2 regions of the Paraburkholderia sp. OAS925 genome follow, and region 2 is predicted to be linked to the other one. Evidence: predicted binding sites of a transcription regulator. Region 2 holds the regulator's gene; the other holds the start of a gene.
What was found. Region 2 encodes HrcA, which represses chaperone genes, less so after heat shock. Its sites were predicted from a motif close to TTAGCACTCNNNNNNNNNGAGTGCTAA; they were not measured.
Positions count from the first base shown of each region.

Region 1 (3,414 bases), 190 kb from region 2:
CTGGCTGCACGACGGCATCTGCGAGACGCGGGTGCCGCATGAGCGCTCGTCGCGAGACGCGCCGGAGGTCGAATTACCCGAAGCGCGCGACGCCGCGACGACCGCGGCGTGGATCAGCGCCGTGCTGCGCGGCGAGGCGCCGGTGCCCGGCGCGATCGAGCGGCAAGTCGAACTGATCGTGGATGTCGCCAGAACGCCGTCGTAAGCTCACTCGATTGCGCAGCGCGTTGCCTGCCACGCAATGAGGCGCCACTGGCCCTCTTCCTGCGTATGGATCGCCGTGTAGGCAATGGGGAAAAGCAGCGCGCCGTTATTCGCTTCCATCTCGATCAGCGCGCGGCCCGTCACGACGCAGGTTTCCCGCCCGACCGGCAGCACGTCCTGCGTCTGCACTTCGATCTGCCGGTAGCGGCGGCGTCCGCCCGTAATGCCGTCGATGAACTGCTGCTTCGTTTCGCGCTTGCCGTTCGTGTGGACGTAGCTCAGGTTGTCGGCGAGCAGCGCGTCGAGCGACTGCCCGTCGCCGTCGACCATTGCGCGAAAGCGTTCCCGCTCCAGCCCGCGAATCGCCTCGATTGTCTTTGCCGCCATTGCTCAGCCCCTTGTACCGGTGAGCCGTAGCGGCCACGGTCAGAAGTTATATTGCAGATATAGCTGGTGGAAATTTATACCAGGATTCGGCTCTTTGATACCGCCGTTCGACACATGCTGGAAGCGGTAGCCGGCCTGGTACTGCTGACGGCCGCCGAATTGCACGCCGACGCCCGCCATATCGGCGAACTGGAACGCCGTGGAAAGCGTGAAGGTCGAAGAGATTCTCGGGCTCGACAGAAGCCGCACGCCCGCGCCGGCCTCGACGAAAGGCCGGATCGTTCCCGATCCTTTGATGAAGCGAATGATAGGCGTCACACCGATTTCGCCGATGTTCTCGTGCACATTGCCTTCGTTCGTATGCCACCAGGCCACGTGCGCCTCGCCGATCAGCGCGAAATGCCAGTCGCCGATCTGCCACCACGTGAGATTCGGGTCCCACACAAAGCCGAGATCCAGCTTCTTGACATGATGATCGCCGAGGCCGCCGGCGACCTGGATTCCGAACTGATCCGCCGCGGCGACGCCTGAAAGGCCAAACAGCAGGGCCGCGCAGACGCTTTTTAGAGCCAGTCCACGCACGACATTCTTTTTGTTGTTCATCTGACACCCGAGCTCAACAGGTTGAACGATCTGTAACAGTCTTGCTTATTCTAAAGAGAATCCGAAGTCGGCGGATCATCTTAAGAAACTTAAATTTTCGCAATTACTGACGTTAAAAAGTGAAAAAATCGGTCGAAAGTGATAAATGAAGGCGCTTTGTCAGGTAATTAATACGTCTCTGCATTGCGCTTTGAAGGGGCGTATCATGGCTATTGAAGCTTTGATGTCGATAGGAATTTACGGAACTTGGAAGCCCCTACGGCCTCTAAGTATTAGCACTCGGAAAACGAGAGTGCTAACATCCAACGCTGGAGTCGTTACCTGAACAAGCTTTTGCCTGATTCCAAAGGAGTTTTCCACGTGAGCCATGCATTGACCCTTCCGAGTACTCTGAGCCCGTCGTCGGCTAAGGCCGCTCCGGCAGGTGCGCTGGCGCTCTCGCATTCCTCCCTGCTGCCCGGTCAACTGGGCAACATCGACGCCTACATCCAGGCCGTAAATCGGATTCCGATGCTGACGCCGGCAGAAGAACGCCAGTTCGCCACAGAATTCCGCGAGCACGACAACCTCGAGGCCGCGCGCCGGCTCGTGCTGTCGCACCTGCGGCTGGTCGTTTCGATCGCGCGCAACTATCTCGGCTACGGGCTGCCGCACGCCGACCTGATCCAGGAAGGCAACATCGGCCTGATGAAGGCCGTGAAGCGCTTCGATCCCGAACAGAACGTGCGTCTGGTGTCGTACGCGATGCACTGGATCAAGGCCGAGATCCACGAATACATTCTGCGCAACTGGCGCATGGTGAAGGTCGCCACGACCAAGGCGCAGCGCAAGCTGTTCTTCAATCTGCGCAGCCACAAGCAGGGCCTGGGCTCGTTCACGCCGGACGAGATCGAAGGTCTCGCCAAGGAACTGAACGTCAAGCGCGAAGAAGTAGCGGAAATGGAAACGCGCCTGTCGGGCGGCGACATCGCGCTGGAAGGCCAGGTTGAAGACGGCGAAGAGTCGTACGCGCCCATTGCGTATCTCGCCGACTCGCACAGCGAGCCGACCGCCGTGCTGGCCTCTCGTCAGCGCGACAAGCTGCAGAGCGACGGTATCGCGACGGCACTGGAGGCACTCGATGCCCGCAGCCGCCGCATCATCGAAGCCCGCTGGCTGAAGGTGCAGGACGACGGTTCGGGCGGCTCGACGCTGCACGAACTGGCGGACGAGTTCGGCGTGTCGGCGGAACGTATTCGCCAGATCGAAGCCAGCGCGATGAAGAAGATGCGCGGCGCGCTGACCGAGTACGCGTAACGTTCGTTTCGAATAAACGCTGTAAGTGAAAAACCCTGCCGTCTCACGACGGCAGGGTTTTTTTATACGCGCTGTGATCTCTCAGCGCGAAGAGAGCGGCGGCAGCCTGGCTGCCGCCTTCATCCAATCACGCAGGCAGAGGCGCCGCTCCGCCGCTCGCCGGCATGCGGGTTGCCAGCGTTTCGGCGTAACGCCGCGCGGCATCGCCGACGACGATATGGAACGTGTCCGCCGACACCCACGCGGTATCGAGCGTGGCGAGACGCTGACGATCCACCGCCGACGGATCGCGCACGACGATACGCAGACGCGTCGCCGCGACGGCATCGAGCGACACCACATTGCCCGCGCCGCCAAACACCGCGAGCCAGCGCAACGGATCGGGATCGAGAGGACCGTTCGCCGCGCCAGTTGCAACGGCCGCGGGAGCCGAAGCAGCAGGAGCCACTACAGCAGCCGGCTTTGCCGCAACCGCGTCACCGCCGCCCTGCCCGATCACCGTGCGAATTTCATCGGCGATGATGTCCGCTTCCGGTCCGATGATTACCTGCACGTTCGTCGCGCCGCGCTTGAGCACGCCGCGCGCGCCGATCGTCTTCAGTTCGCTCTCGGAGACCTTGTTCGAATCGACGACGGACAGACGCAGACGCGTCGTGCACGCATCCACCACCGACAGATTCGCCGCACCGCCCAACGCCGCGATATAGCGCTGCGCACGCGGCACGGCCGCGCCGGCAGCCGGCGAAACGAAGCCGCCAGCCGTGAACGATTCGACCTGCTCGTCGGCCGCGGCCGGTTCGCGGCCCGGCGTCGCCATATTGAACTTGCGGATGAAGAAGCGGAACAGCCCGTAGTACACCACCGAATACGCGATACCGACCGGAATCGCCAGCCAGCCCTTGGTGGACAGGCCGTAGTTCAGCA
Region 1 covers NZ_JBEUNO010000001.1:749,101-752,514, reverse strand. The annotation lists gene ybiB (DNA-binding protein YbiB) at 1-205, shown strand, start outside; gene ABIE53_RS03355 (nuclear transport factor 2 family protein) at 208-591, opposite strand; gene ABIE53_RS03350 (acyloxyacyl hydrolase) at 631-1,194, opposite strand; gene rpoH (RNA polymerase sigma factor RpoH) at 1,555-2,490, shown strand; gene nagE (N-acetylglucosamine-specific PTS transporter subunit IIBC) at 2,618-3,414, opposite strand, start outside.
Region 1: a site for HrcA is predicted at 1,467-1,493, ahead of rpoH (RNA polymerase sigma factor RpoH). Genes of this name have one in related genera too.

Region 2 (3,414 bases):
TTGTCGGTGAGCTTGGTATCGGGTTTTACGAGCAGCGCTTGCGGTCCGGCGTCCGCGCCGGTCACGGCTTGGGATCTTCCTCGTGCGACGGGTATTCGTTCCAGTGCAGCTTCTTGCGCAGCGTCGCGAAATAGCTGTAGCCGACCGGATGCAGCATCGGCACCGTATGACGCGAGCGGCGCACTTCGATTGAGTCGCCGAGTTCCAGCGACGTGAACGACTGCATGTCGAAATTGACGTTCACCTCGCGCCCCGAAACGATCTGGATGCTGACCTTGGAATCGTCCGGCAGCACGATCGGCCGGTTCGACAGCGCATGCGGCGCGATCGGCACGAGCACGATGCCCTGCAGTTGCGGATGCAGAATCGGCCCTTGCGACGACAGCGCGTACGCCGTCGAGCCGGTCGGCGTGGCGACGATCAGTCCGTCCGAACGCTGGTTGTACATGAAGCGGCCATCCACCGACACATGCAGCTCCGCCATGCCCGAAAAGCCGCTGCGATTGACCACGACGTCATTGAACGCGAGCGCGTGATAGATCGGATTGCCCTGGCGCATGATGCGCGCTTCGAGCAGCACCCGTTCCTCGCGCTCGAAGTTGCCCGCCAGCATTTGCGGCACGGTCACGCTCATGTCGGAGATCGGGATGTCGGTAATGAAGCCCAGCCGTCCGTGATTGATGCCGATGAGCGGCGTGCGGTACGGCGCCAGTTGCCGGCCGATGCCGAGCATCGTGCCGTCGCCGCCGAGCACGACAGCCACGTCGGCGCGCGCGCCGATTTCGGCCGGGCGCAGCGCCGGATAGTCGGTTACGCCGATTTCGGCCGCGGTGTCGGCTTCGAAAACGACTTCGAAGCCGCGCTTCGCGATGCACGTGGCGAGCGCGGTCAGCGGGTCGCGGATGCCCGGCGTATTGTTGCGCCCGACGAGCGCGACAGTCTTGAACTGGCTGGTTACTTGCATGCCGGCATTACACCATAGGTAGGGCCTGAAAAGAACGGGGCCGGGACGCGGCGGCCGGCCGTTCGCAGCGGGCCGTGAGCGCAGTGCGGGATTATCGTTAGAATGGTGAAGCCTTGATGACATGCGCGCCGCGCAAACCGCACCGGCGCGCGGCTGGCCGGACCGTCGGCAACGGGGCCGGCGGCACGCCCGACACAATGCGGCACGTTGTGCTGGAACGAGCGCAAGGCGCGGTCCCGGCGGGCGGCGGGAAATTCGCCGGTGATGGGCGCCGTCGGCGCTCGCGGTAGTCGCCTCATTGAGCTAAAATTTTTCGTCATGCTAGATCCTCGCGCACAAACCCTCCTGAAAACGCTGATCGAGCGCTACATTGCCGAAGGTCAGCCGGTCGGCTCGCGCACGTTGTCGCGCTATTCGGGCCTGGAGTTGAGCCCGGCAACCATCCGCAACGTCATGTCGGATCTCGAGGATCTCGGGCTCGTCATCAGTCCGCATACTTCGGCGGGACGCATTCCTACGCCGCGCGGCTACCGGCTGTTCGTCGACACCATGCTCACGGTCGAATCCGCCGCGGACGAAGAAGCCGTCACCCGCACGGTCAAGACTACGCTGCAGGCAGGCGAGCCGCAGAAAATCGTCGCGGCCGCGGCGAGCGTGCTCTCGAATCTGTCGCAGTTCGCCGGTGTCGTGCTGACGCCGCGGCGCAGTCACGTGTTCAAGCAGATCGAGTTCATGCGGCTGTCGGACAAGCGCATTCTGCTCATCATCGTGACGCCCGAAGGCGACGTGCAAAACCGCATGATGGCGACCCAGCGCGACTTTTCGCCGTCCGAGCTCGTGGAGGCTTCGAACTACATCAACGCGCACTTCGCCGGCCTGTCTTTCGACGAAGTGCGCCGCCGCCTGCGCGAAGAAATCGACCAGTTGCGCGGCGACATGACCACGCTCATGCACGCGGCCGTCACGGCGAGCACGGACGAATCCGACACCGGCGAGACCGTGCTGATTTCGGGCGAGCGCAATCTGCTCGAAGTAGCCGATCTTTCCTCGGACATGGCGCGCCTGCGCAAGCTGTTCGATGTGTTCGACCAAAAGACCAGTCTCCTTCAGTTGCTGGATGTGTCGAGTCATGCGGCCGGCGTGCAGATCTTCATAGGTGGCGAGTCCAACCTCGTGCCTATCGAGGAAATGAGCGTCGTCACCGCGCCCTACGAGGTGAACGGCAAGATCGTCGGCACGCTCGGCGTGATCGGCCCGACGCGGATGGCGTACAACCGCGTCATCCCGATTGTGGACATCACGGCAAGACTGCTTTCGCTCACGCTAAGTCAGCAGTAAGTCAGCAGTAGCGGTCAACGCCGCGGCGGTCGATGCGGCACATCATGCGCGAGCGCGCGCCGCTTGCCAATTAGCCGAACGGCCAGGGGCGCCTGGGGCGCGCGGCCACGAAGGCCGCCGCCATAGGGCGCACCGCTATAATGAATCTCACCTGTTCAACCCTCCGCTCACTGCGGTTATCCGGCTATAGCCTATGCGCTTCGACCTCGAGCGGCCTTCGCAGAACGCCACGTCGCACCGTGTTGCCGTGCTGCTGATTAACCTCGGCACGCCCGACGCGCCAACTCCGCGGGCGGTTCGCCGCTATCTCGCGCAGTTCCTGTCCGACCCTCGCGTGGTCGAGATTCCGGCGCTGCTGTGGCAGATCATTCTGCGGTTGCTGATCCTGCCGTTCAGAGGCCGCGCGTCCGCGAAGAAATATGCGGCCGTCTGGATGCCCGAAGGCTCGCCGCTGCGCGTCTATACGGAAAAGCAGGTGGAAGCGTTGCGCCATCTGCTGCAGTTGAACGACTACACGGTGCTCGTCGAATACGCGATGCGTTACGGCACGCCGGGCATTCCGGCGATGCTGAATCAGCTCAAGCTCGCGGGCGCCGAGCGGGTGCTGCTCGTGCCGATGTATCCGCAGTATTCGTCGTCGACCACGGCGACCGCTTTCGACGACGCCTTCTCCGCGATGAAGCGCATGCGCAATCAGCCGGAGATCCGCACGGTGCGTCAATACGCCGATCATCCGGCATATATCGCGGCGCTCGCGGCGCAGGTGCGTCACTACTGGCATCTTCATGGCCAGCCGGATTTCGCGGCGGGCGACAAACTCGTGTTGAGCTTTCATGGCGTGCCCAAACGCACGCTGGATCTCGGCGATCCGTATCACGAGCAGTGTCAGACAACCGGCGCGTTGCTGATGCAGGCGCTTGGCCTGACGTCGGTGGAATGCCGCATCACCTTCCAGTCGCGCTTCGGCAAGGCCGAGTGGCTGCAGCCCTACACGGCGCCCACGTTGAAGGAACTCGGCGCGGCAGGCGTGCGGCGTGCTGATGTGTTTTGTCCGGGCTTCACGGCCGACTGCCTGGAGACGATCGAAGAAATCGGCATGGAAGTGCGCGACG
Region 2 covers NZ_JBEUNO010000001.1:934,335-937,748, forward strand. The annotation lists gene ABIE53_RS04155 (NAD kinase) at 62-964, opposite strand; gene hrcA (heat-inducible transcriptional repressor HrcA) at 1,283-2,302, shown strand; gene hemH (ferrochelatase) at 2,496-3,414, shown strand, end outside.